One region of the Shewanella sp. VK101 genome, then DNA from elsewhere that is predicted to be linked to it. Evidence: predicted binding sites of a transcription regulator. Region 1 holds the regulator's gene; each other region holds the start of a gene.
The links. The regulator sigma-54, encoded in region 1, starts transcription at its own class of promoters, with help from an activator protein. The targets are predictions, from matches to a motif close to GTTGGCACGNNNNTNGNNT.
Positions count from the first base shown of each region.

Region 2: the regulator sigma-54 is predicted to act here: its motif matches at 7,705-7,723, upstream of ACSHSR_RS08575 (YccF domain-containing protein).
Region 3: the regulator sigma-54 is predicted to act here: its motif matches at 5,810-5,828, upstream of ACSHSR_RS14590 (flagellar assembly protein FlgT).

Region 1 covers NZ_CM151402.1:765,580-775,279, reverse strand. The annotation lists gene mlaD (outer membrane lipid asymmetry maintenance protein MlaD) at 1-256, opposite strand, end outside; gene mlaE (lipid asymmetry maintenance ABC transporter permease subunit MlaE) at 300-1,085, opposite strand; gene mlaF (phospholipid ABC transporter ATP-binding protein MlaF) at 1,072-1,899, opposite strand; gene ACSHSR_RS03505 (calcium/sodium antiporter) at 2,184-3,146, shown strand; gene ACSHSR_RS03500 (KpsF/GutQ family sugar-phosphate isomerase) at 3,177-4,154, shown strand; gene kdsC (3-deoxy-manno-octulosonate-8-phosphatase KdsC) at 4,154-4,705, shown strand; gene lptC (LPS export ABC transporter periplasmic protein LptC) at 4,702-5,262, shown strand; gene lptA (lipopolysaccharide transport periplasmic protein LptA) at 5,249-5,782, shown strand; gene lptB (LPS export ABC transporter ATP-binding protein) at 5,779-6,507, shown strand; gene ACSHSR_RS03475 (RNA polymerase factor sigma-54) at 6,603-8,066, shown strand; gene hpf (ribosome hibernation promoting factor) at 8,098-8,385, shown strand; gene ptsN (PTS IIA-like nitrogen regulatory protein PtsN) at 8,388-8,831, shown strand; gene rapZ (RNase adapter RapZ) at 8,828-9,682, shown strand; gene ACSHSR_RS03455 (HPr family phosphocarrier protein) at 9,669-9,700, shown strand, end outside.
Region 2 covers NZ_CM151402.1:1,896,641-1,906,340, forward strand. The annotation lists gene ACSHSR_RS08535 (hypothetical protein) at 1-147, opposite strand, end outside; gene ACSHSR_RS08540 (EVE domain-containing protein) at 144-608, opposite strand; gene ACSHSR_RS08545 (DUF6508 domain-containing protein) at 752-1,102, shown strand; gene ACSHSR_RS08550 (AMP-binding protein) at 1,429-3,150, shown strand; gene ACSHSR_RS08555 (cytochrome-c peroxidase) at 3,214-4,203, opposite strand; gene ACSHSR_RS08560 (substrate-binding periplasmic protein) at 4,550-5,314, shown strand; gene ACSHSR_RS08565 (DUF2817 domain-containing protein) at 5,367-6,395, shown strand; gene ACSHSR_RS08570 (alpha/beta fold hydrolase) at 6,388-7,164, shown strand; gene ACSHSR_RS08575 (YccF domain-containing protein) at 7,230-7,637, opposite strand; gene ACSHSR_RS08580 (1-aminocyclopropane-1-carboxylate deaminase/D-cysteine desulfhydrase) at 7,949-8,923, shown strand; gene ACSHSR_RS08585 (hypothetical protein) at 8,925-9,161, opposite strand; gene ACSHSR_RS08590 (hypothetical protein) at 9,476-9,649, opposite strand.
Region 3 covers NZ_CM151402.1:3,271,643-3,281,342, forward strand. The annotation lists gene flgB (flagellar basal body rod protein FlgB) at 1-186, opposite strand, end outside; gene ACSHSR_RS14555 (CheR family methyltransferase) at 362-1,195, opposite strand; gene ACSHSR_RS14560 (chemotaxis protein CheV) at 1,340-2,260, opposite strand; gene flgA (flagellar basal body P-ring formation chaperone FlgA) at 2,448-3,155, shown strand; gene flgM (flagellar biosynthesis anti-sigma factor FlgM) at 3,226-3,546, shown strand; gene ACSHSR_RS14575 (flagella synthesis protein FlgN) at 3,546-3,977, shown strand; gene ACSHSR_RS14580 (LPP20 family lipoprotein) at 4,282-4,749, opposite strand; gene ACSHSR_RS14585 (FlgO family outer membrane protein) at 4,749-5,366, opposite strand; gene ACSHSR_RS14590 (flagellar assembly protein FlgT) at 5,898-7,055, shown strand; tRNA gene ACSHSR_RS14595 (tRNA-Arg) at 7,111-7,186, shown strand; gene ACSHSR_RS14600 (transposase) at 7,578-8,549, opposite strand; gene ACSHSR_RS14605 (IS4 family transposase) at 8,621-9,700, shown strand, end outside.

The DNA of each region.
Region 1 (9,700 bases):
TGGTCAGAGTCACCACTGGCACCATCTGCTTGGGATCCAGGGTGATCTTACTGACCCGGCCGACAACCACGCCGCCAACCTTTACCGGTGAGCGTACTTTAAGGCCGCCAATATTACTGAACTTGGCCGTCAGAGTGTAAGTATTGTTAGAGGACTGCACCTCCACATTGGCCACCTTGTATACCAGCAGCAGAAAAGCTGCCAGACCCGCCAAGAGGAAGAGTCCCACCATAAATTCAATTTTTCGTGTCAACATAGAGTCACCAGAGTTAATCATCCATTATGCGCCGGCGCCAAAATCAGCGGGCAAACATCAGCGCCGTCAATAAGAAGTCCAGCGCCAATACCGCCAGGCTGGACTGCACCACAGTCTGGGTGGTCGCGCGGCTAATCCCTTCCGGATTAGGCACCACCTGATAACCACGATAGAGGGCTATCCAGGTCACCACTATGGCAAAAACAAAACTTTTAATCAGGCAGTTGACTATGTCCTGCCGCCACTCCACCGCGGCCTGCAGAATCGACCAGAAGGCGCCATTGTCTATGCCTTTCCATTCGACCCCAACCAGATAACCACCATAGATACCCACAGTGGTAAACATCAAGGCCAACAGCGGCATGCTGATCACCCCGGCCCAGAAGCGCGGCGCAATCACCTGCCGCAGCGGATCTATCGCCATCATCTCCAAACTGGAGAGCTGCTCTGTGGATTTCATCAACCCCAGTTCAGCGGTCAGGGCCGAACCGGCGCGGCCGGCAAACAACAAGGCGGTGACCACAGGGCCAAGCTCCCTGAGCAAGCTCAACGCTACCATGGGGCCCAGGCTCTCTTCGGTGCCAAAGTCCACCAGGATGTTGTAGCCCTGCAGCGCCAGCACCATGCCGATAAACAGTCCGGAAACCAAAATGATCACCATGGACTGTACGCCGACGACGTAAACCTGTTTTATCAGCAGTGGCAAGCCTTTGCGTGGCCGTGGCAGTTGCATCAGGGCGCCCCAAAGCATCACCCCCGCCTTGCCAAGCCCTGTTACCAGACTCAGCGCATTGCGGCCAAGATTGGCTATCGAATCAGTCAAGCTCACCGAGCAACTCCTTCTGATAATCCTGCGCCGGATAGTGGAAAGGCACGGGGCCGTCCGGCATACCGTCGATAAACTGCCTTAGCTGTGGATTGTCGGCCTGCTTGAGCTCGGCCGGCGTGCCATGGGCTATGATGCGCTTATCGGCAATCACATACACATAGTCGGCAATGCTCAGCACTTCGCCCACGTCATGGGAAACCACCACAGAGGTGAGATTCAAAGCATCGGACAGCTCTTTAATCAGCTTCACCAGCACTCCCATGGAGATGGGATCCTGACCGGCAAAGGGCTCGTCATACAGCACCATTTCCGGCTCGAGTGCTATGGCGCGGGCCAAGGCTGCCCGGCGCTGCATACCGCCGGAAAGTTCGCTTGGCATCAACTGCGCCGCGCCGCGAAGTCCTACGGCTTCAAGCTTCATTAACACTATGCGGCGGATGATAGCTTCCGGCAGCCCTGAGTGCTCCCTGAGTGCAAAAGCCACGTTATCGAACACATTCATATCGGTGAACAGGGCACCGCTCTGGAACAACATGCTCATCCGCTTACGGGCTTCAAACAGCTCGTGGCGGCTCAGCTTATGAATGTCCTGACCATCGAACAGCACCTGGCCGTGATCCGGAGTCAACTGCCCACCAATGAGCTTCAGCAGCGTGGTCTTGCCTATGCCGCTGGGCCCCATGATGGCAGTAACTTTACCCCTGGGAATCGTGAGGCTTATCTGCTCATAAATCACCCTCGAGCCACGACTGAAGCCGAGATTGCTGACCTCGACCAGGGGAGAAGGATTTTGCTGCTTGCTGGATTCCGGCATCAAAATGAAATGGAGACCTTGTCTAGTGGAATTCAAGTACGGCGCAGCTGTAGCTGCCATGGCACATAAGGCCCGCCGTTATAAGGCTTGATACTGCCGCAGGCTTACTGAATTGACGCTGAATGGCGCCCGGTAACCCGTATGGCCAAGCCAAAGATAAGCGATAAATTGTACGCAATTGAGGATAAGCGCACAACTGAATCAATAGTATCGCGCCGTGATACTTTCAATTTGTAGCAAATACGGCGAAAATGCACGCCAGAATCCGTAGCTTTGTTTACTGCATGTTATTCAATATTTTCTTGCTGCTCGCCGGCTTGTCCGTCCTGGTCTGGAGTGCCGATAAATTCGTTTATGGCGCCGGGGCTTTTGCCCGTAACCTGGGGTTACCCCCCATGTTGATAGGACTGACCATAGTGGCCATGGGCAGTTCGGCCCCAGAGATGTTCGTCGCCGCCAGCGCCTCCATGGCCGGCATGCCGGATACGGCCGTGGGTAATGTGCTGGGCTCTAATGTCGCCAATGTCAGCTTGATCCTGGGGTTGACCGCCCTGCTCGGGGCTATTGCCGTCAGCTCCAAGACCCTGAAACGGGAGATCCCCATGATGCTGGGTGCCACAGTGCTGGCGGGCTACTTCCTGCACGATGAGTATCTTAGCCGCAGCGAAGGGGTTATTTTACTGGCGCTGTTCTTCGGCCTGATGGGCTATCTTATCTGGCATGCGCTGACCAATAAGACCAAGGATCCACTCGCCGACGAAGCTGATGCCGAGATCCCCAAAGATGTGCCCACTGCCAAGGCGGTACTATGGTTGATAATAGGCTTGGTACTCTTGCCGCTGTCGGCGGATTGGATGGTGGACGGTGCCGTAGGCATCGCCAAGTCTTTTGGACTGTCTGATCTGGTTATCGGTCTAACCATCATTGCCGTAGGCACCAGCCTGCCGGAACTGGCGGCCTGTGTGGCCGGTGTGCTCAAGAAAGAGGACGACCTAGCCATAGGCAATATTGTCGGCTCCAACCTGTTTAACATACTGGCAGTACTGGCTATACCCGGCCTGATAGCCCCGGGGGTAATCGATGCCGCGGCGGCCGGACGCGACTTTTATATGGTTCTGGGCACCAGTTGTGCCCTGGCACTCCTGGTGCTGAGCACAGGCAAACAACGTGAACTCAAACGCTGGCACGGTGCCTTACTACTGATAAGCTTCATCGGCTATCAATACAGCCTGTTTCAATCCCACTAGCGATGAAGGGCAAAAAGACGAGAGACAACTATGGCAGAAGCTAAGCAACTGCGCCAATGGGGCCGCAGAGTAATAGATATCGAGAAACAAGCACTGGATAACCTGTACCAGTTTGTTGATTCCCCCGAATTCGCCCAAGCCTGCGAACTGATCCTCAACTGCAGCGGCAAGGTGATAGTGATGGGGATGGGGAAATCGGGCCATATAGGCAACAAGATTTCTGCCACCCTCGCCAGCACGGGCACCCCGGCATTCTTCGTTCACCCGGGCGAAGCCAGCCACGGCGACCTGGGGGTGTTGAGTGAAAACGATATCGTATTGGCTATCTCCAACTCGGGCGAGTCCAGCGAAATTCTCACCCTGATGCCCGTCATCAAGCGCCAGGGGATCCCTATGATCTCCATGACAGGTAAGCCCGAATCCACCATGGCCAAGCTGGCGCAGCTGCATCTGTGCATCAAGGTGCCGGAAGAAGCCTGCCCGCTGGGTCTGGCGCCCACCTCCAGCACCACGGCCACTCTGGTGATGGGAGACGCCCTGGCGGTCGCCCTGTTGCAGGCCAAGGGCTTTACCAAAGATGACTTTGCCCTGTCGCATCCCGGCGGCGCTTTAGGACGCAAGCTGCTGCTCAAGGTCAGCGATGTGATGCACAAAGGCGAAGAGCTGCCGTTGGTCACAGAAGATATCTGTATCACCGACGCCCTGTATGAGATCTCCAAGAAGGGCCTGGGTATGACCGCCGTGGTCAATCAACAGAAGCAACTCGTGGGTATCTTCACCGATGGTGATTTGAGACGTGTCATAGACGCCGGAGTCAACCTGCGTACCACAAAAATCAGCGACGTCATGACCCGTGATTGCATCACCAGTGGTGACAATATCCTCGCGGCGCAGGCGCTGAAGGTGATGGACGAGAATGACATCAATGGTCTTATTGTCATCAATGGCGCCAATGAGCCGATTGGAGCACTCAATATGCTGGATATGGTCAAGGCGGGGGTTATCTGATGAGTCATCAAGGTTTCTACGGCCCCATAAGCGAAGATAACTGGCAAAGAGCCGCCAAAATCAAACTGCTTATCTGTGATGTCGACGGTGTCTTCTCCGATGGCCGCATCTATATGAGCAACAGCGGCGAAGAGCTGAAGGCCTTCCATACCCGCGATGGCTATGGGGTGCGCTCGCTGCTGTCCTGCGGCATTCAGGTGGCGGTGATCACCGGCCGCAAGTCCCAGATAGTCGAAAACCGCATGACGGCCCTGGGGGTAGACAAGATTTATCAAGGCATAGACAACAAGCTGGAGCCCTATGAGGCGCTGCTTAAGCACTATGACCTCGAGCCTGAACAAGTGGCCTATATAGGTGACGACATTGTCGACTTGCCAGTGATGAAGCAAGTGGGGCTGGCGGTTTGCGTGGCCGATGGCCATCCTTGGGTAAGGCAGCACTGCCACATGGTCACTCAGATTGCCGGCGGCCATGGGGCACTGCGGGAGCTGGCGGATCTTATCCTGCTCAGTCAGGACAAATTTGAAAATGCCCACGGAATGAGTATATGAATAGGGTCACCCTGGCCATTATTTTGTTTTTCTCCACTGCACTTATCCTTTACTGGCAGGTGCAGAACAAGCGCAACGCTCAACAGAGTGAGGCGCCTGTGGATGTGGTTAGGCCTGACTTTGTCGCCGATGACCTGCGCTCGGTCAACTTTGATGAGCAGGGCAATGTCGCCAGTAGGGTCGCCGCGGCCCACATGGAACATTATGAAGCCAGTGAAAAGACCTTCTTCAACCAACCGGTTTATCTGGTCTATCCGGACAAGGGCGAGGCACAGTGGCGTCTGTCTGCCAACGAAGGCAGGCTCAATCGCAAGAGTAACCGAGTAGTACTTGAAAATAATGTTATCATCGACGCCATTAGCCCCAATGAACCGATCCAGAGCCTGAAAACCAGTTATGTGGAGCTGGATCTGGACACCATGATCATGACCTCAGATCGCGAGATCCTGATCGAAGGCAAAGACTTTAATATCAAGGGATCCGGCCTGTACGCCGATCTCAATGCTCAGCAAGTGAAGCTGACCAGTCAGGTGAAAGGAACCTATGAAACCAAGTAAGCTTTTTATCGGTGCCCTCTTGTGCATCACAAGCCTGTCGGCGTTGGCCATTGAAGAAGATCTGTTGCAAAAAGTACAGATCAGCGCCGCTAATCAGTTTGCCGATATCAAAAACAAGCGTGTGGTATACGGCGGGCCTGTCACAGTCACCCAGGGCAGTTTGAAACTGCTGGCCGATGAACTCACGGCTTACACAGAAGACAAGAGTGGCGAGCGGATCCTGGTGGCCAAGGGCTCACCCGCTACCTATACCCAGAAACTGGAAGACGGCCGTCTGGCCAGTGCCAAGGCCAAAGAGATCCACTACAACATAGACAGTCGTATCATGACCCTGCTGGGCCAGGCCAAAGTAGAACAGGACGGCAGTGAAGTGACCGCCGAGAAGATAGTATACGACATCAACAAGCAGCAGTTGGAAGCGGAAAGCAGCGGCAAAGGCCAAGACAGGGTAACCACTGTTATCCAGCCAGAAAACTATCAGGATCTCAACAAGAAAGAACAGCAGCAGGAGCCGCAATGACCAGCACCCTGACGGCACAGAATCTGGCAAAGAGTTACAAGAAACGCAACGTCGTCAAAGACGTCAGCCTGTCGGTCAATACCGGCCAAATCGTGGGGCTGCTGGGCCCCAACGGGGCTGGCAAGACCACCACCTTCTATATGGTGGTTGGGCTGGTACAGAGTGACAAGGGCCGTATCTTCATTGACGACGACGAGCTGACCCTGGATCCCATGCACCTGCGAGCCCGTAAAGGCATAGGCTACCTGCCACAGGAAGCCAGTATTTTCCGCAAGCTGTCGGTGCATGACAACATCATGGCCGTGCTGCAAACCCGCAAAGAACTCAACAGCGACGAGCGCGAGGAACAGCTCGAACAACTGCTGGAAGAATTCCATATTACCCACATACGTGACAGCCTGGGAATGTCCCTCTCCGGCGGTGAACGCCGCCGAGTGGAAATCGCCCGGGCATTGGCCGCCAATCCACAGTTCATTCTGCTGGATGAGCCATTCGCCGGTGTGGATCCCATCTCAGTTATCGATATCAAGAAAATCATCGAACAGCTTAAGTCCCGCGGTTTGGGAGTGCTGATCACAGACCACAATGTTCGCGAAACACTCGACGTTTGTGAGCGAGCCTACATAGTCAGCCATGGGCAGTTGATCGCCGAGGGCACACCCGCTGAAATCTTGGACAACCAGCAAGTGCGCGCTGTGTACTTAGGCGAACAATTCAGGCTATAGTTAGGATCATGTCATCCGGTGGCAATTCCGGGTATTATAGTTTGTTATTATTGAATTTTTTCCTTGAAAAATAACGAGTAGGGATTAGCGGTATAATGAAAGCGTCACTCCAGCTCAAACTGGGTCAACAGTTGACCATGACACCTCAGTTGCAACAGGCTATTCGCCTGCTGCAACTGTCGTCCCTTGAGCTGCAGCAAGAAATCCAGGAAGCCTTGGAAGCCAACCCTCTGTTGGAAATGGCCGAGGACAACCAGGATGACGCTATCGACGACAACCACAAGGAAAACGACGCCGGCGAGTTGAGCGCCAAGCAGGAAGATGGTTCCACGGTAGAAACCTCAGAGGCATTGAACAATGAGTCTATGCCGGATGAATTACCTATGGATACCACCTGGGACGAAGTCTTTACCGCCGCCAGTGCCTCCGGGCCGGCCATGGGCCGTGAAGATGATATGCCCTTCCAGGGGGAAACCAGCGAAGGGCTCTATGAACATCTGGAATGGCAGAAGAACCTGACCCCGTTTTCCGATACCGACGACGCCATTGCCACCGCCATTATTGATGCCATCGACGAGCAGGGCTATCTGACCCAGAGCACAGAGGAGATCCTCGAAGCCATGGGCAACCCTGAGATTGAGCTCGATGAAGTCGAGGCAGTACTCAAGCGGATCCAGCACTTCGATCCTGTCGGCATCGCCTCCAGAGATCTGCGCGAATGCCTGCTGATCCAGTTGCAACAGTTCAACGCAGACACCCCGCATCTGGCCGACGCCCGCTTGTTGATTGACGAACATCTGGATCTCATTGCCGCCCGCGACTTCCGCACCCTGATGCGCAAGACCAAGCTCAAGGAAGATCAGCTGCGTGACGCCATCAACCTTATCCAGAGTCTCAATCCCCGCCCCGGCTTGCTGGTGCAGCCGATGGACGAGGAATATGTGATCCCTGATGTCAGTGTCTGGAAGAAAAACGGCCGCTGGGTAGTAGAACTCAACCCGGACTGTATGCCCAAACTCGGGATCAATCAGCAGTATGCTGCTATGGCTCGTAGCGCCCGCAGTCAATCAGACAGCCAGTTTATTCGAGGTCATCTTCAGGAAGCCAAATGGTTTATCAAGAGCCTGGAGAGCCGCAACGACACCCTGCTCAAGGTGGCCAACTGTATAGTGCAGTTCCAGCAGGGATTTTTTGAATATGGTGAAGAGGCCATGAAACCCATGGTGCTCAACGATATTGCCGAAGCGGTCGAGATGCATGAATCGACCATATCCAGGGTCACCACTCAAAAGTATATGCATACACCCAGGGGAATATTTGAATTGAAGTACTTCTTCTCCAGCCATGTCGGCACCGAAGATGGCGGAGAATGCTCTTCCACGGCGATCAGGGCTTTTATCAAGAAGCTCGTGGCAGCGGAAAACCAGAAGAAGCCTTTGAGCGACAGCAAGATGGCGCAACTTCTGGCAGAACAGGGAATCAACGTTGCAAGACGCACCATAGCCAAGTATCGCGAGGCTATGATGATACCACCGTCGAACCAGCGTAAGAGTTTATAAATCCACAGTTGGAAATTGGAGGAATCTTTCTATGCAAATCAACCTGACAGGACATCATATCGAGATCACCGACTCACTGCGTGACTACGTGGAAAGTAAGTTTTCTAAACTTGAACGCCATTTCGAACAGATCAATAATGTGCACGTTGTGCTCAATGTACAAAAACTGCAACAGATAGCCGAAGCCAAGATCCACCTCACAGGCGGCGAAGTCTATGCAACTTCTGAACATGCCGACATGTATGCCGCCATCGACGTTCTGATTGATAAATTGGATCGTCAGGTCATTAAACACAAAGAAAAGCTGACAAAACACTAACGATGGAACTGAGTACCATCCTGCGGCCGGAGTGCACTACCTGTGCCACTCCGGGCAGTAAGAAAAAGGTACTGGAGCTGATTAGCGATCTCGCTAGCGCCCAGTACCCCACCCTTTCCTCTCAAGCGATTTTTGAAAGCCTTTTGGCCCGCGAAAAGATGGGGAGCACAGGTATAGGTAATGGTATTGCGATTCCGCATGGCAGACTACCGGACATTACAGAGCCGATTGCCGTGTTGGTCAAATGCGAAGAGCCTATCGCCTTCGATGCCATAGACAACCAGCCGGTGGACATACTGTTCGCCCTCCTGGTGCCCGCAGATCAATGTCAGCAACACCTGAGTACCCTATCCGCCATGGCTGAAAAGCTCAGCGATAAGGCGATACTCAAGCAGTTGCGAAAATCCAGCGACGAAACAGAACTCTATCAGGTGATCACAGGATGAAACTCGCCATAGTCTCAGGCCGCTCCGGTTCCGGAAAATCCGTTGCCCTCAGGGTACTCGAAGACCTGGGTTACTACTGTGTGGATAATCTCCCCCTGCCCATGATTGGCAGCCTGTTGGAAAACCTCCGTGGCAGCAATGATCTGGTCGCCATCAGCATAGATGTGCGCAATATGCCGGATCAGGAAAAGGTGCTGGAACAACAGTTGGCGGCCTTGCCGGAAAACACCCAACTGACCAGTTTCTTTCTCAACGCCTCGGATAAGGTGCTGCTGAAGCGCTACAGCGAAACCCGCAGACTGCACCCCCTGTCCAAGAGCAAAGTCTCACTACAGGACGCCATCAAGCTCGAAGGCAAGCTGCTGGAACCCATGTCGAAACTGGTGGATCACTACATAGACACCTCGGCGCTGAACATCTATGAACTCAGTGACACAGTGCGGGAAATTCTGCTTGGCAGTGTCGATAAAGAACTGGTGATCAACTTCGAGTCGTTCGGCTTTAAGCATGGTATGCCCCAGGAAGCCGACTTCATGTTTGATGTGCGCTTTCTGCCCAACCCCCACTGGGAGCCGGCGCTCAGGCCACTGACCGGGCTGGATGAACCTGTGCAGGAGTTTCTCAGCCGCCAGCCACTGGTGAACAAGTTTATCTGGCAGATAGAAAATCTGTTGGAAACCTGGCTGCCGCACCTGGAACGCAACAACCGCAGTTACCTCACCATAGCCATAGGCTGCACCGGCGGCCAGCATAGATCTGTCTATGTCGCTGAGCAGCTCGCCAAGCGTTTTGGCAACAGCAAACACAAGGTACAGGCCCGTCACCGGGAGCTGAATAATGGCAAAGGTTGAGCGGGAAGTCACCATAGT
Region 2 (9,700 bases), 1.1 Mb from region 1:
AGGCAAAGGTTCACCCCGGGCGGCTTTCTTTTGCAGTCCAGGGGGCAAATCTTTGTGGTCTTTATCCTGCTTGGCCAAAACGGCCGGACTGGCCAACAGGGCACCCAGGCTGATTGCTACCAAGGCTTTGGATAGTTTGTTTGTCATAGTTTCTCTCCTGCGAGTAGAAGAATACGTTGCCATTCCTGCTCTGTGACCGGTTGCACGCTCAGCCTGGCCCCTTTTTGTACCAGATACATATGTTCGAGCTGCGAGTCTGCCTTGATCTCTTTCAGGCTGACTGTTCTGGCAAACTGACGTTCAAAGCCGATATCCAACTGAAACCAACGCGGTGACTCTGGGCTCGACTTGGGATCAAAGTAGGGTGACTCTGGATCCCAGGCCGTGGTATCGGCTTTGGCCTCTCCGACGACTCTGGCAGTGCCCACCACGCCCGGCGTTTTGCAACTGGAATGATAGAACAAAATGGCGTCGCCGATTTGCAGTTCATCGCGAATAAAGTTTCGAGCCTGATAATTGCGGATCCCGCACCAGGGTTCCACCTTGACCCGCTGTAGATCGCCGATACTGAATTCATCGGGTTCGGATTTCATCAACCAGTACTTCATGCTGGCACTCCTTGAGTGTTTTTACCAGAAAAGCTTACCAGCCTGTTAAGCACTTATTCAGCAAGGCAAGGGCAGACTGACCTCATTAGATTGGTAGATTATGCATTATTGTGATAATCGATGTAAAAGATTAGGAGTCGCCTATGGCCACACTTAGCCTGACAGCTTCAACTGCTGATTATCAAACCTATCGCCATGATTTTGCCCGCGGGGAACAGGATTACAATCCCGCGACAGTCCACAAATTTGTTGCTGAAATGAAGCGCCAAGGCATGCTGCTCAACGAGTTCAGTTGGGATGATTGGTACCAAAACAGCCATATGGTCGACAGGCCTGAATATATCGCCGATGCTTCCTTGTATGAATGCCGCTTGCTGCTCAGTGCCATGGTGCGACTTGAGCGTTTCAGCCCGGGTGTCCTGCAGAACATGCGCCGCCAGGGGGTCATGTTGGCCTTACTGGAAAGAATGCAACAATTGCAAAAGGCGGCCTGAGAATATCCGGCGGCGGATATTGTCCATTTTGCTGCCATGATCCCGTCATCGACAGGCTTTTTATTCAGGGCTCCTTTGAGAGCCCTGATGGTTTTTGAGCCATTATTCTTTAGTCTAAAAGCCGGTTTCCTTGCTTGTTATTCCAATGCGCCATTCGTTAGAGTCGTTATGAACCCTGCGCCCAGGCCGCAGTGAAAGCCAATCATTGCCGCTGTTTTTGATACTTTTCAGATGCCGCCAATATGGCTTCACACTGTGAGGGGAGGGCCGCCGGCTCAGGGTGACAGACTCTTCCTATAACGATAAAACAACGCACGGAGGCTTAGATGTCTGCCAACAAGACAAGCAAGCAACCCAATGATTTACCTCTGTCCCAGAGCCGTTATCTGGGGCACAGTAATACTCCCTTGATAGACAAGACCATAGGCCAGTATCTGCAGGATATCTGCAACCGTTATCCGGACAACACTGCCGTGGTGATGCATCATCAGCAACTGCGCTGGAGTTATGCGCGCTATCTTGAAGAGATAGATAAGCTGGCCACAGGCCTGCTGGCACTGGGTATCGGCCCCGGGGATCGGGTCGGGATCTGGTCGCCCAATAATATCGAGTGGTGTCTGACTCAGTTTGCCACCGCCAGAATTGGCGCCATCATGGTGTGCATCAACCCGGCTTATCGCCCGGAAGAGCTGGAATATGCACTCAGTAATGTGGGCTGCAAGGCACTTATCACCCACGACAAGTTCAAGTCCAGCGATTACCTGGCGATGCTGAATGAGCTGGCGCCGGAACTCAGTGATGCCGAGCCCGGCAAACTGATGTCCAGCCGTCTGCCGGAACTGCGCTGCGTTATTCGCACCGGCAGTGACAAGACGGCGGGCATGCTGAATTTCCCTGATGTATGTGCCATGGGCTCTGAGGCGGAATATGCCGATCTCAAAGGCATAGGTGAGCGTTTATCGCCCCATGATGCCATCAATATTCAATTCACCTCAGGCACCACGGGGAACCCCAAAGGCGCCACGCTGACCCACCACAATATTCTCAACAACGGCATGCTGGTGGCCGACGCCATGGGCTTTGGCCCGGACGACAAGCTTTGTATTCCCGTGCCTCTGTACCACTGCTTCGGCATGGTGCTGGGAAATCTGGTGTGTCTGGCCAAAGGCGCCACGGCCGTATTCCCATCCGATGCCTTTGATCCTGCTATTACCCTCAAGGTGGTTGAGCAGGAGCGCTGCACCGGACTTCACGGGGTGCCGACCATGTTTATTGCCGAATTGGAGTTGGCCAACTTCCAGGATTATGACCTCAGCAGCTTGCGAACCGGAGTGATGGCCGGAGCCACCTGTCCCGAGGAAGTGATGAAACGGGTGCATAAGCTGATGCATATGACGGAAGTCGTAATCGGTTATGGCCAAACCGAATGCAGCCCGATCAATAACATGACAGAGGTCGAGTCCTCGTTGGAGAAGCAGGTTACTACCGTGGGCCGGGCTCTACCCCATACCGAGGTGAAGATTATCGATGAGTTCGGTGAAATAGTGCCTGTAGGTCAGCCGGGTGAGGTGTGCAGCCGAGGTTACTGTGTGATGCTGGGGTACTGGAACGATCCGGCCAAAACCCAAGCCACCATAGACAAGGATGGTTGGCTGCACTCTGGCGATCTCGGGGTGATGGACAGCGAAGGTTATGTGCAGATAGTTGGCCGCATCAAAGACATGATTATCCGGGGCGGTGAGAACATCTATCCGCGGGAGATTGAAGAGAAACTCTACACTCATCAGGATATTCAGGATGCCGCGGTATTCGGGGTACAGAGTGAAAAATACGGTGAAGAGGTGTGTGCCTGGATCAAGATGCGCCCCGGCAGTACTGTCACTGAAGATGAAATCCGTCACTTCCTGACCGAAAAGGTGGCTTATTTCAAAGTGCCACGTTACATCAAGTTTGTTGAGCAGTATCCGATGACAGTTACCGGTAAAATTCAAAAGTTCCGCATGCGTGAGCTGATGTATGAAGAGCTGCACCGGGATATCAATGGCTGAGTCATTTAAACCGCAACAGTAAAAGAGAAGCGCCGCAATGCGGCGCTTCTTTATGGTTATGAATTACTTGCCGAAAGGAACCGGCCTTGGGGTATCTTTATTGGATGGCGGCAGAATCGGCAGTTCAACCTTGGGCTGTTCCCCGGTCAGCGACTTGAGGAAGGCTACCATCTCCTGAGTTTCTTTTTCGGTCAACTTCTGGCCCAGCTGGATATCCGACATGGTGTTGACCGCCTCTTCCAGGTTCCAGACGCTGCCGTCATGGAAGTAGGGGTAGGTGAGTTCAATGTTACGCAGAGTCGGCACCTTGAACACCATCTTGTCAGCTTCCTTGCCTGTGACTCCCTTGCGGCCTTCGGCAGGGTTATCCGTGTGGAAAGGTTTGATGAGTCCCATCTTCATATACATGGTGCCACCGACCGCCGGGCCATTGTGGCAAGCGACACAGCCTTTGTCCTTGAACAGCTGATAACCCGCTTTGGCTTCGGCGCTGATGGCCTTTTTGTCGCCTTCCAAATATTTGTCAAAGGCGCTGTTGGGGGTCACCAGCGTCTTTTCAAAGGCGGCAATTGCATCTGTGATCCTGTCGATATTGACCTCTTCAGAGCCGTAAACCTGCTTGAAGCGGGCACGGTAAGCCGGCATGGAGGCAACGGTTTCGGACGCCAGCTCATGAGTAAAGCCCATCTCTTTAGGGTTGGCTATAGGACCTGCGGCCTGTTCCTTGAGATCTTTGGCGCGGCCATCCCAGAACTGTGCCAACATATAATCGGCGTTCAATACGGTAGGCGAGTTGATAGGACCTTCTTGCCAGGCATGACCGATCGAGGTTGGCAGGGCGTCGACCCCTCCCATGGAAAGGTTGTGACATGAGTTACAGGAGATAAACCCGGATTTTGATAATCTGGGTTCGAAGTAAAGCATTTTCCCGAGTTCGACCTTTTCCGGCTCGGTGATTTTCACCGGCTTGATAATTTCGATAGGCTCAGCCGCCTGAGCCGCAGTCATCCCGAGGGCTGCCGTTACAGCCATGACCAGTGCTTGATATCTCATTGCTATCACCTCTAATAGGCTTACTTTGTGTGTGGCTATTTGTCTATCATAGTGATGGGATAGAGGCTTTGACAGCTGTTAATATCGATTGGCTCCATCGTTGATTTAGATGGATTTTTTGTGATGATTGCCGCGGTTTTTACCTCTTGCTTTAGCTATCTTGTCTGAATCGACTTTTCTCACATTTTCATCCTGCATCACGCTTTGGGTAAAAGTGTGCTGAGGACGATACTTTTATCTTCCTGGCAGCGCTTATTAGGGCCTGTGGCTGACTGACATCGACAAGCTATACTCTGTTAACTTCCTGAATGCTTATGGGATTGGCCTTGGCAAACGGAGTGATACTATGGCAAGAACCTCAATCACCTTTTTCGGCCGGCCTGCGCTGTTCGTCCTCCTGTTGTTACTTTATAGTGGCAGCCCTGTGGCTCGCGCCGACACTCTGCAACTGAGCTCGCTTAATTGGCCACCCTACACTGGTCAGATGCTGGAACAACAGGGGGCTTGTGTTGCCGTGGTCAAAGCAGCACTCGCCGCCATGGGCCATGACCTCAAAGTCAATTTCTACCCCTGGAGCCGGGCGGTTAAATTGGCAGACATGCCTGGTTCACCCTATCTTGGTTACTTTCCAGAGTATTATCACCAAAGCGATAAGTTTATTTTTTCAAAGCCCTTTGGCTTCAGTCAATTGGCACTGGTGGAACAATCCCAGCGGCCAGTGAGCTGGCAACAGTTGCAGGACTTGCAGCGTTACAATCTCGGAGTGGTAAAGGGCTATGTTAATACCGAGAGCTTGGACCGGGCCATGGACTCAGGCCGGCAACCCTTTGAGCTGGCCAATTCCGATGAACAAAACCTTCGCAAATTAGCGGCCGCCAGAATTGATGCCGTGGTGATCGACGCCAATGTTTATCGTTACCTGCTGCGGCAAAAGGGGATGGAGGAGTTGGAAGGCAAGCTTAAACTGAATCGGCAATTGCTGGCCAGCAAGGGCTTGCTGGTGGCTTTTCGAAATTCCGAAGAGGGGCAACGTTGGCGGGATATTTTCGACCAGGGATTGGCCCGAATTGATGCCAAGAGCATATTGGAGCAACACTTAAAGTATCATTGAGTTGTCATCCAAAGCGGTTAAATTGAGCACTTTACCCCAGATGGACGGGTCTGTGACAGAAAGTGCCTATGAGCTTGAACTGCTTGCCGAACTGGAGCATAAATACCAGCAACATTTGAATGCCAGGTCTTTGGCTCAAGTCGGCTTTGCCGGTAAGTCGCTCGATGTGCGGGCGCTGGAACTGGGGAACCCAAACGCCAGGGTGCCCACAGTGCTGTTCGTCGGCGGTGTTCACGGGGTTGAACGTATCGGCAGCCAGGTGATACTGGCGCTTCTTGGCAGCCTGTTGACCCGCTGCAGTTGGGATAAGCATCTGCAGTTGATGTTAACCCAGATACGGTTGGCGTTTGTACCTGTGTTGAATCCCATCGGCCTTATCAGGGGAACCCGCGCCAATGGCAATGGGGTCGATTTGATGCGCAATGCTCCCATAGATGCCCGCGGCTCAGTGACCTTTATGGTCGGCGGTCAACGGCTTTCCCGATATCTTCCCTGGTATCGGGGCCGCAGCAATCAGCTGGAAGTCGAGACCAAGGCGATTATTGACTACAGTAATGAACTTATGGCCCGCGGCAGTAGCTTGATTGTGCTCGATGCTCACTCAGGTTTTGGCCTGGTGGATCATATCTGGTTTCCCTTTGCCTGTAAGGACACGCCTTTTGCCCGCCTGGGGGAGGTGTATCATCTAAAGCAGTTGTTCGAAATGAGCTACCCCCATCATTGTCACTATCATATTGCGCCCCAAAGTCGCTTCTATCGCACCCACGGTGATATTTGGGATTATTTGGTCAGTTGTAACCCCCAAGTGCCTTTCCTGCCCTTAACGCTGGAAATGGGCTCCTGGGCCTGGGTCAAAAAGAACCCCAGGCAATTGCTGCGTTTCTCCGGTTATTTCAACCCTCAAAAGCAGCACAGGCTGCAGCGTATTTTACGGCGCCACTTTACCCTGATGCAGTTCTTGCTCGATGTGGGGTATGCTCAGGTACTGGAGCAACTGCCTGAACTTCATCGGCATCACCTGGATTATCAGGCACGAAACTTTTGGTATCCACAAGCGGCGGAGAAACCAAGTCATGACTGAGCAGCAAACCTGGGTGTTGATCCGCGGCTTGATGCGCGATAAACGTCATTGGCAGGCCTTTGCCGATAATTTGCTGGCGGCGGGGTTTAGGGTGGAGCTCATCGATCTGCCTGGAAATGGCGATAGGGTGGCGGATACCAGTCCCTGGGATATTCAGGATTATGCCGACTTTGTTGCAGATGAACTGCTGCGACGCAAGGTGGGTAAATGCCGAATATTGGCTATCTCCATGGGCGCCATGGTGGCCATGACACTTGCCGGGAAAAATGACACTGAAGCCGGCCGCCAAAAGGGATTTCAGCTTGAGGGGCTGTTATTGCTCAACAGCAGCGCCGCCGATCTTTCGCCTTGGTATCAGAGATTTCGGCTGCAAGCCCTGCTACGAGCCTTGTGCGCTAGAGTCAAAGGCGAGGGCATTCAATGGCGCGAGGCGACGATTCTTGCGCTTACCAGCCTTGCTCATGCCAAAGACAAGTCTCTGTGCCGTTTCTGGAGCCAACTGGCGCTTGAGGCCAAAACCACACTCGCCAATGGCTTGCGACAAATTGTTGCCTCGGCCCGCTTTCGCTCCCCGGCTAAGCTGTGGGTGCCGGCAACCATTGTTTATGGCTGTGATGATCGCCTGGTTTCGCCCAAGTGCAGCATTCGCCTGGCGGCCAAATATCGGCAAAAGCCGATTCCTTTTTGCCGCTGCGGGCATGATGTGGCGCTGGATAGGCCTGAGTTATTGCTGGAGTTGGTGCAGCGTTTGAGTCGACAAACGCCTTAGACTTGTTTGGGTAAAGCCTGAGCCCAGGTCGAAATCGAAGCAGATATCCGACCTGGGCTTTGTGATTAATGAGAGGCGACCACTGTCTTGCCTATGGGCGTTAAAGAGAGCAAGGCCAGTTTTAGGTGCTGAATGCCAAAAGGTATGCCTATGATGGTGACAAAGCAGGCCAGGGCGTGGGTCAGGTGGCCTATCGCCAGCCAAATCCCGAACAGCAGGAACCAGATAATGTTGCCGACCATACCCAGGGCGCCGGTGCCCAAGTCTTCGCGGCCAGAGAGCCTGTCGCGGCTGATATGTTCCTGACCGAAGGGCCAGAATGCCAGTTCACCTATGACAAAGCAGGCGCGGCCGAATGGGATACCTATGATACTGATAAAACAGAGTAAGCCGACAAACCACCAGGCCAGTCCCATGACAAAGCCGCCAAGAATAAACCAGGCAATATTAAAAATAAGACGTAAAATAGCCATTGAGTGCTCCTTTAAATGGCGGTTCAGCCACACAGTTTTGCTGTAAAGCTTGGGATATTTCGATTATTAGCCAGAAGCATGCCATAATTATAACCTGTTGAATAATATTGGATATTTCTATTTCTGAGCCTAGGCGGATGGCGGCGGGTGGTGATTTATACCAATAAGTAGCGATAATCATCACAGAGGGGAGCCGCAATGGATTAGCCTCCAAGCCATCACTTAGTCGGCATAAAGCCAACTGGTGCCTGTGAGGATTTGTGGCCTGAATCCTGTCCTCCTTGGCGGCAAACACATACAATAGCCATCCCTTGCACACCTTAGCCTTGAAATATATCGCCAGTGCCATGTCTTTAGCCGATTTCAAACTGGATAAAACCCCAGTTCAAGCCTTTGAGTTTCGAGGTCATCAGCTGTTTATCAAGCGCGATGATCTGCTTCATCCCAGTTTCAGTGGTAATAAGGCGCGCAAGTTCCGTTATTTCCTCGACCACGACTTTCCCGGTATCAAGCGCCTGATAGGTTATGGCTCGGCCCAGGCCAACTCACTCTACTCTATGGCGGCGCTGGCCGAACTCAAAGGTTGGCAGCTGGACTTTTATGTGGATCACCTGCCGGAATGGTTGCAGCAGCAACCCCTGGGTAACTATCGCGCCGCGTTGGAATTGGGCGCACGGGTGATTGCTGTAAAGAATACACCCAAGGCCGAGTTGATGACCGGCATGACCCTGGAGGACTTTGTCAGGCAGCATATTGTGCCTGAGTGTGAGCACAGCCTGTTTGTTCCCGAAGGGGGCCGCTGTAGTTATGCCGAATACGGCGTGGCTCAGTTGGGCGTCGAGATTTTACAGTGGCAGCAGCAACAGGCTACCCATAACCTCAAGCTGTTTTTGCCATCGGGGACAGGTACAACAGCACTGTTTCTACAGAAGTATTTTTGTGAGCAACAGGCTGATATTGAAGTGCTGACTTGCGCCGTGGTCGGCGGAGACAGTTACCTCAAGACCCAGTTGCTTGAGTTATCGCCCGATGAGGCATTGCATCCAACTATTGTTACACCCGAACGCAAGTATCATTTTGGCAAGTGTTACCCCGAGTTTTACCAACTTTGGCAAGAGCTGGAGCAAAGCGGTATCCGCTTTGAGCTCTTGTATGATCCACTCGGCTGGCAAGTGTTGCTCGACTTCTTGCGACGTGAGGGCCACAGCCAGGTATTGTATCTGCATCAGGGGGGGCTCCTTGGCAATGAGTCCATGCTTCCCAGATACAGGCGTAAATACGGCTGATTCAGACCAGCTGGTTGCGCTTGAGGATCTTATGAGTGCGCTCAGCCAAGCGCTGCAAGGATTTGAGATCGGCAAGCCCAGGCACCTCGTCATCGAGACGGGACTCCCAAAAGCATACCTCAGTGTCCAACATCTCCAGCATTTTCTTGGAGCAACCCAGGCATTTCCCGCCGCATAGGCTGGCTTCCGGCAAGTCCAGTGGAATACAGCGCCGGATCTCGCTCAGCAATGAGCGCATCGCTTCCGTGGTATTCGGTTTAATGGAGCCGGGTTTAGTCGCTCTGCTTTTAGTGGCTGTGATGGATTGATTCAAGGCAACACCGACAGGTAAGTTTGTTAAACATCAGCTTAATTCAAGTGGAAGGGTTGGAGAATGATCTGGCGCTTGATTTACTGTTTATCGCCATTTGGTCAGGCTGCTTCCCGGGATCACGGGAAAAGGCCTTGACCAAATGTGATGTTCTACCCGATTGCTGCTGGATAACAGTCCAATCTGCCTGAGCATTCGATACAGTGAGAGGATAGGGGTATCGAGTGGGTATTTCGACAGTCTTACTTATTGGCGCTCAGCAACCACTTCATAAACTTGAGGGTTTCTGTACGCTTTGAGAAGGTTTGCTTCTTCTTGCCTTTGCTGTCGGTAAAGGCGATTGAGTTTTTGTTGATGGAAATTGAATCTACAGGGAAATTTACTGTGATTTCATGTCCGTTTACTTTGTATGACATAGGCCACACTCCTTATTTCTGTTAGCGCCGATATTGGCGTATACAATCTTA
Region 3 (9,700 bases), 2.4 Mb from region 1:
CGCCATGCTCATCCCCTGTTGCCGCCCTTTTGCCGCCTGCAACGCCGAGGAAAAATCAACATCCCGAGCCTTATAATGTGGGGTATCGGCATTGGCTATATTGCTGGCAAGCACTTCGGCACGCTGGGCGCGAATGCCCAGAGTGTATTGATGTATGCCAAGGGCCTTATCGAAACTGATCGCCATAAAACCGCCTCCTCCAATGACTCGACAAAAACAAAGCAAGCTTTGTGCCAGATATAGAGTGGAGGATAACAGATAAGAAGATGATGGCCGTTAGGGTGAAAGGTAAAACAGAAAAGGCCCGTCCAAGTTGACGAGCCTTTCAAACTATCTAATTAAAAATCAAATGATTAGGTGGTTAGTTTTTCTTTTGATAATAGATGCCTGGGTTACAGCGCACCATGTCGAATTCATCGGTCAACCCGGCAATCGATTCACTGGCGCCCAAAAACAGTATCCCCTTGGGATTAAGGGCGGCAGCAAATTGCCGCAGTATTTTTGCCTTTGCCTCCGGCGCAAAATAGATAAGCACGTTGCGGCAAAAGATAATGTCGAACTTGCCGAGCAAGGTGTAGCTTTCAAGCAGGTTGTGAGCCCGAAAACTCACCAAACGGCGCACATTGTCTTTAACCCGCATATTGCCGTTGGGCAGGGCTTCAAAAAACTGACGCTTGCGCTCTTCAGACAGGCCGCGGGCCAACGCCAGCTTATCGTATTCGGCGTTTTTACAACGCTCCAGCATGGACGGTGACAAATCTGTAGCCTGGATCATGGCGCCACCCGGCAAAGCACCCGGCTTACGCTGCTGATATTCAAGCACTGTCATCGCCAGTGAATAGGGTTCCTGGCCGGATGAACAGGCTGCCGACCAAATCTTCAACGGCCGCCCCAGCTTGGCATAACCGGGCAACAATGTATTGCCGAGCAGGTCAAAAGGATACTTGTCCCGAAACCAGAGGGTTTCGTTGGTGGTCATGGCATCGACGACTTCAGCGCGTAACTGACGCTCGGTGGGCCGCATCGACTGCTTAACTACGTCCGACAGGGATGGCAAGCCATATTTCCCCATCAAAGGCGCCAAACGGCTGCGAACCAAATACTGTTTGTTCTCACCCAATACAATGCCACTGTGCTGTTCAAGAAACAGCCTGAATTGATTGTACTCAGTTTCTGCGAGAGATTTATCTGGCACCTTAGTGTCCTAACTATCCGTGAAAACGTCGCTGCAACTCAATGCAGCGCCATTTAAAAACTGGGTCAGCGTTATACCCCAGCCCCATTTGCAACACAAGACATCAAACTCACTATAGTCATAAAAATCCACAGCAGACAGCGACTATAAACTCAGATGCTTGTTAACTGCCGATGCCAATTCATCGGGGTTGAACTTGGCAATAAAATCGTTGGCGCCCACTTTTTGCACCATGGCCTGGTTGAACACCCCACTCAACGAGGTATGCAACACCACCTTGATATGTTTCAGCTTGGGATCATCACGGATCTCGGCGGTCAGGGTGTAGCCATCCATTTCCGGCATCTCAATATCTGAAATAATCAGCGGGATCTCATCGGCGACATTGTCCATCTCCGACGCGATACTTTTCAACTTATCCAGCGCTTCCCGACCATCTTTGGCGGTATCTATCTGCAGGTTCAACGAAGACAGCGCCCGAATGATCTGCTTACGGGCCACCGAAGAGTCGTCAATCACCATAATATGATAGTGCTGCTCTCTGTCGATTGTGAGAGATTCATCGATTTCCTGACTGATGTCTGTCTTAACCGGCGAAATTTCATCGAGAATTTTCTCAACATCGAGAATTTCAACCAACTCACCTTCGATTTCGGTCACCGCGGTCAGGTAGGAGTATCGCCCTGCCCCTTCCGGTGGCGGCATGATGGACTCCCAGTTCATATTGATGATCCGCTCGACAGACTTCACCAGAAAGCCCTGCACGCTGCGGTTGTACTCGGAAATAATGATGAAGCAATCCTTGACATCATCTATGGGTTTGCCGCCGGTCGCCGCACTGAGGTCGATAACCGACACTGTGGTGCCGCGAATATGGGCCACGCCCTTAACGAAGGAGTTCAACTTGGGCAGTGCCGTCAGCGGTGGACACTGCAGAACCTCTTTAACCTTGAACACGTTGATCCCGAACCTTTGCCTGCCGTTGAGTTTGAACAACAGAAGTTCGAGACGGTTTTGTCCGACCAGTTGAGTGCGCTTGTTGACTGATTCAAGAATGCTCGACATAAGGCTGCCTTGTTGTCTTTGTATTGATAAATACCTGCTGTCACGCAGACAGGCATACTATTTGCTTTGTCCAAGACACTGGGTCTCAGTCAAATTTCTGACTAAACCTGTGGTGAAGCCAGCACTGGGATCCGCGAATCATTGAAAGTATAGGTGTAATCTGGCGAGACAAGCTAGCCCGTTCATTATGAAAGTAAATTTTGCGTACATTTTGGCTACAATTTTAATGCCCATCCCAGCGGTGGCGGCAGAGAATAGCTTTGTTCCCAGTATATCGGCCGTAGAAAGCTTGGCTAAAGAGGCAGTTGCCAAAAAAGTGCTGGCGGCCGAGAATGCTCAAATTACCATCACGCCGCAGCGACTGGATTCCAGGCTCACGCCCCCCAGATGCAATTCGCCTTTGACGGCCGAACTTGCCAGCGACAGAGAGATAAGCCGCAACAATACGGTACGCATAGGTTGTAACAGTCCGGAGCTCAGCTACCCGTGGCAAATCTATGTCTCGGTGCGGGTGGATATCAGTTACCCTGTGGTAGTGGCTACCCAGACACTGGCCCCGGGCACTGTGCTTGGGCCGGAAAATCTGGCGCTGCGTTACATAGATGAAACCAGTTTGCGCGGCGCGCAATTTGACGATATAGCCACAGTCACAGGTACCCGCCTCAAGCGGCGCATAGCCAAAGACTATCCGGTATTTGCCGCCAATCTCTGCTTTGTCTGCAAAGGTGACAGAGTCTCCATCTATGCCCGTAACGAGAAGTTTCAAATAAAAACTGTTGGTGAAGCCCTGCATGATGGTAACCTTGGGGAACAGATTCGGGTAAAAAACACTCGCTCAGACAAAGTGTTGGAGGCTACTGTCACCAATGTGGGCGAAGTGGAAGTTCGAATGTAAAAAATGCTAAAGTTCCCCTTGGCGGTGCCGATAAGACAGCAAGGTAATCAGAGAAAAGGCTGGAGCCGAGATGGCTATGGATATTAAACAACTGCAAAATCAACCCAGGGTGAACACAGGTTCAGTCCACAAGAACACAGCTCAGAGCAGCCAAACAGCTCAGCAAGGTGCTGCTCCGCAGAAAGCTGACTCTGTTGTGGTGTCACAACAGGCGCAGCAACTGCAAGGAGTACAGAGTAAAATGGCCTCCCTGCCGGAAATAGATCAAAAGAAGATCACCGAAATTAAATTAGCGATCGCCGAAGGCAGATATAAGGTTGACCCGGAAAAACTGGCAGCCAACATATCTCAATTCGAATCAGAACTGAACGAACTCAATAAAGGGTCCTGATGCCTGATACCCCGGATATCACCAGCCTGATAGCACAGCAGACGACTCAACTCGAGCGTCTGCTGAACTTGATCGAGCAGGAAAAAAACGCCCTGCTGGATCGCAATGCCGATAATCTGCTGCAACTGGCCAAAGACAAGGGCGACCTGCTCAATGAGGTCAAGGCGGTAGATGAAGCGCTCTCCTCTCATCCTGAACAAGCCAAACTCAGTCAGCCACCATTGGCCGAACAGGTCAGTGAAGCTCGCGAACTATTGGCCGCTTGCCAACTACGCAATCAGGAAAATGCCGGCCTGATAGAACTGAGCATGGCCAGTATCAATCGCCTGGCGCAAGCGCTGCAGGTCAGCCGTAACGCCTCCAGCCTGACCTATGATGGAAAGGGCAAAACCTCAACCATCGCCACCCTGGGCAACGATCTCAAGGCTTGATTAAGACCCGACTGCTGTTGCTTATAGCTTATTGTGTAAGCTCAACTCTTTAGTCAGAATCACCGCCTGTGGCCCCCAGCCCTAGTCTGAACTCAAGGTGGTTACTCAGGGGACTCGACCCGGAACGCAAAGCTCAGCCCAGAACGCAAAGCTCAGCCCTCAATTCAGCAACGCATCTTAAGCCATAAAAGGCCACAAAAAAGCAGCCAAACAAGGCTGCTTTTTGCTTATGCCAATTGAAGGTGCGAGCCACTCTCTACAAAATTTACAAAAGTGAACGCCGCGGGGACTTATTCTCACCTTCCTAAAAATAAGTGATCTCTTTGACTCGCTGGGGGCGATTTTGCTGCTGATACAGATCCCACACCCGGGCGAAATCCAGCTCCAGTTCGGTCACATAATGATCTCCGGCCGGATAACTGCGCACTACCTTAGCACCGCGGATCACCCCGGAAACCGAGGCCTGGATATTATCGCCTTTCAGCATCCAGTCACTGACTTTGCTGTCGGCCGACAATCGCTGACCATAGACTTGTTCGGCCAATTCACGATAAGCGGCAATCTTGGATGCCTGCATCGCCATCAGCACCTTTTGCGACTGTTCCTTGGCCGGTTGGCTGGCCAGCGGGGCATAGCCTATTGCCGTCAACTTGGGAAAACTGCTCGGCGCCTCAGTCTCCCACTGCACATATCTGTCCTTATCGGCGCAGCCACCCAGAATTAACGCCAGCGCCAGCGTGGCCAATGACAGTGTTTTGTTCCAATGCTTCATTACTTGTCTCCCACTATCCGGCCCTTATCCTCACCACGGCTTTCGTAGCGATAAAGCAGCCCTTCTTTTGACACCACCTTATTGGAAGGCGCCAAGTAGCCGGGCAGCTCTTGCTCCTGTACCCGCACACCGGCTGCCGAAAGCACCCGGTTGTTGTTGACGTTGACAATTCGGCTGTTGAACAGCATTTCACCTTTCGCCTGACTCATGCTGGTGACCAGTACATGCTCCACCGCAATATCGGTCGGCAGTTGCTGCCAATCACGGGTAAGGATGAAATCCCCCTGTGGCGTTACCCGCACCGCATCGGCCAGGTTCAAATCCACCAGGTTAAAACCGCGCTGATGAAAGGCCGTCATCAGCCCCTGCTGCAGTTGTGAAGCGAGCGCATTGCTGCTCTGCATGTCTTCCACCATCACTGGTGTCATCACCAATAGCGGCTGGGTCGGCTTGAGAGCGTCATTATGAGTTACCAACTCGTCAACCAACTGCTGCGCCAATAGATTGACTGGCGCCGCTTGAGACTTGACCTCGGCCTGCTGTTGCGGCGAAGTCATGCCGCAAGCAGGCAGCAAGAGTAAAGGCAATATACACAGGGCTTTATACATAATATCCATCCCACTGGTACCCTGGCGGGCACTTGCTTTATTGAGGAACCTGGCGACTCTTGGACCTGGCGTGAACCTTGACCTACCTGACTTATGCCGCGCTTTCTCCGAGGTTGTCATTAAGCACCACGGCTAACTCGATTAGCGCCAAGTTCCTTTCACTGGGGTAAAGCTATGCAAATAAAATACCAACCTAAGTTAGGCCTGCAGACCAAGTACAAACAGATGACACCGGCGAACAAACCCGGTTGCCTGGCAGCTTATTACAGGCTTTTACGAAGATGTTTAAGGGGCTTATCTACGCCTTTTCATTTCCCACACCTTCATTTGCCCCTTCAATTTATCCACTGGCGGGCAATGGGAACTTATATTCTCTGTTCCCTTATCGGCAAACTCTTGCCGCGCTTTAGTCATGGTCGCAAACTGCGCTGCATCAGCTGTGAATGGATGGCGCTGGCATAAAATTTGAATAGCAAGCGATACCAGTTTAAGTGGCGGCAAAATTCCGTCACCCTGACTCTTATTTTGAGGAACCGTCTTATGAGATTGCGCCCTTTGCTCTTGCTGCCGCTGCTAGGCATCAGCCTGAACGCCATGGCAGAGTGGACCGAGGCCCGAGGTGAAGCCAAAATAATCAATGGCAATCTGACCCAGGCACGGGAAGCGGCAATGGACAACGCCATCAACATGGCCTTGCTCTCCCGTGGCGGCAGTTTCCAATCAACCCAGAGTGTCAGCCAGGGGCGCTTGACCCAAAACGATTTCAGCCTCTCCAGCCAGGCGCAGATAAGCAGTGTCGAACTGGTCAGCGAAATGCGCCAGGGAGACAAGCTCAAGGTGGTTATGCGGCTCGATATTCTCGACGGCCCGGATAACAAGTGCCAAAGCTCAGCCATCAAGGCCGCTATCCTGGTGCCACAGGCCAGCATTAAGGACAGAAGCCAACTGCGTTATGGTCAGTTGGAAAATTTCCAGCGAAGCCTGTCCGAGCGGATAGCGGCAACGCTGGATAAGCAATCTTCCACCAGTTTTGCCCACCTGCATGCCAAAGAGCGGCTGGATATCAAAGAAGAGCTTATCAATATCCGGGGTTACCGTTTGCCGACCTGGATAAGTGAAATTACCGACAGCCAGTATCTGTTGCTGCCGCAAATCATAGATATCTCCACCGAACCGGCCGAGTCCGGCTTTATGGGCCTGTGGGACAGCGAGCCTCAGCGACTGTTTCAGCTGCAGCTCAGCCTCTATCATGGGATCAGCGGCGAGCAGATCTGGTATCAGAACTACAGCATTTCCGCGCCCTGGGAGTTTGCCAAAAATGAATCCGTCGCCCCCAACAGCGACAGATTCTGGCGTGCCAGTTATGGGCAGGCCATAGATAAGGTGCTGGCCAATGCCAGTAAAGATATCGATATGGCACTGGCCTGCAGACCGCTGCTGGCACAGATAGTCGTGCGTCAACAAGATAGAGTGATACTCAACCTTGGGCGACGCAACGGCATCCGCGTGGGCGATCAGTTCCAAATCGTGCTGCAACAAAACCTGCCCGACCGCATGAACCAGATGCGCGCCGTGGCCGGAGAAACCCGGGCAAAAATCACCATAGATCAAGTCACAGAGGAAAGTGCCATCGCAGTGCTCAGCGGTGAAAATGCCGCCCTCAACATTCAGGTGAATGACATCGCGATTAAGATTTAAGCAATTAAATCCAAAGCCTTTTCATCCGGGTGAAAACCAGTATAATCACTGGCGTCTCCCTATAGCTCAACAGGATAGAGCAGTCGCCTCCTAAGCGACCGATCGGGGTTCGAGTCCCTGTGGGGAGACCACTACTTTCTTCTTGTGCTTGCTAGCACAAATCTCAAGCTTTTTTGGAACCCATCCACTGCCGATTCAGGCACTTCAAATTAATGATTTTGTTCTCTGATAGTTTCCTCTTTGGGAAAACGTTGAGTTGGTGATGTGTTCATCGTGGCTTTAAAGCCCAAAACTGTAGTGGCATAGTGAATTTGGCCATCTAAATAGACAGAACATCCAAACCACTTTCTGAGCTGCAAGGAAGCTCGTTGCAGGGGTCAGTCTCTGATAAATAACGACGGATTTTTGGAAATGAGACTCTCTGAGATGAGTAATCTGCGTGCTTCATACAAAAACTGCGGTTGCTAGGCATGCCTAAGGCAGGCTTAAGCCTGTTTCTGCAACATCACCAACGGATTAAGGTTAATGGGGATGTATTGCTTGGCTTTGTTGCTTACCCCGGCACCACTTACCGCCATATTTGGCCTTCATGGCACACATGGCATCCCATCGGCCACTCATGCCACTGTACTGACGGCGAAACTCCTTGGCGGAAGTTATCCAGGCATCGTCACTGATACCAAGCTCAAGCAGTAGTTTGGGCCTGGAAGAGGCAATAAAGCCACGCTTGTCTTCCCGCACCGCCCGGCCTGTCCAATCAATCAGCTCCAGATAGTCGGCAAAGTGAAACGGGATACCGCTTTGTTCGGCGGTAGTTGCTGCACCGTCAAATTGCAGCAGTGGCTTAAGTGAAGCGTTGGCAGTTGCAGGCTCAGCTACTTCTTCTATGCGCTCCTGAATGGATGTGTAATCAGAAGTTTGCAGCGAATCTGCAATACCGGCGCGAATGGGATTTAAATCCACATACATCATGCAGGCCAGTAGCGCCTGTTCATCGAGCAGCGCCTGCGACTTAAAGCGTCCTTCCCTGAATACGCCCTTGCAACCATCTTCTCGATTGGCCTTGCGAGCGATATCTTCGTTTAAACAGCGCATAAACCTACTAATACTGCCAAGACGTTCCTGCCAATCGCTAATCAGCGTATCCAACAGTATTCGCTCACCTTCTGAGAGACTATCGCCCTTGAGGAACTTTGCCGCCACAGGATTGCCACTAAAGAGCAATGTCCAACGCTCAATGACTTCAAATGGCGACAACGATTGTTGCGCAGCAAGGTCGATTTTGAGCACCAAATGGTAGTGATTATTCATGACCGCATAAGCGCAAACGTCGATGCAGAATATTGACGACAACTGCCTGATTTTATCCACTATCCAGCCACGCCTATGTTCGTAACTGCGCCCCGACAGTGCATCTTCACCACACAAAAATGCCCTTCTCACGCAACGGTTAATCACGTGGTAAAAGGGCGTACTTTCAGTAATGCCGATCAGTTAAGACAGATCGCTTGACGATCTCACTGAAAGGATCAAAATCCGATGACCCCATGTCATCGGATTTTTTTATGCAACTTTCAGAAGCTTTGGCGCGTACTCATATCAACCGTCTTACCGAATTCACCTGTCTGGCCGATGTACTTGAGCCTGAGTTAATTCAGTCGTGCCTTGATTCACATGGTGTTGCCAGTTTAAGACGACGTAAGTTACCTATGGATGCCATGATTTGGGCGGTGATTGGTATGGCTCTGTTCAGAGGCGAGTCCGTCCGTTCACTCATCAATAAGCTTGATATCGTCTTACCGCAAGAGGTGGATTACGTTGCGCGCAGTGCTGTCACGCAAGCGCGTAAGCGATTGGGCTCTGACGTTGTTCAGGATGTGTTTAAGCGAAGTGCCAAGACCTGGCATGAAAGAGCAGAACATTCGCATTGGTGTGGGCTCAACCTCTACGGTGTCGATGGTATCGTATGGCGAACACCTGATAGTGAGCAAAACAATCAGGTGTTCGCCAAAACCGCCAACGCTTCTGGTGATGCTGCCTATCCTCAAATTCGCATGGTTTGCATGATGGAGTTAAGCAGCCACTTGGTATTGAACAGTGCCTTTGATTCTATTGCTGTCAGTGAAATGAATTTAGCCGCTGAACTGATATCAAGTATACCCAATAACAGTCTGACGCTGTTTGACAGAGGCTTTTATTCGTTGGGACTTTTGCACGCCTGGCAGCAGGCTCAACCGAACAGTCACTGGCTGCTGCCATTGAAGAAAGGGACACAATATGAAGTGGTACGCTCTTTAGGAAAACACGACCAACTGGTGCAGTTAGCCACCACGCCTCAAGCCAGAAAGAAGTGGCCTATGCTGCCTGACACTATTGAAGCTCGCTTACTGACGAAGACGATAAAAGGTAAGTCGGTTTCCATTTTGACGTCATTAACAGACCCCCTGCGTTATCCGGGGGCAGAGATAGCGGATTTATATGCCCATCGATGGGAGATAGAAGTGGGCTATCGGGAGATGAAGCAGCATCTTCTGGAGAGTCGCTTTACGTTACGCAGTCAATTGCCAGAGCTGGTTATCCAAGAATTGTGGGGGGTACTATTGGCCTATAACCTCATCAGATACAAGATGGTGTTGATGGCTAAG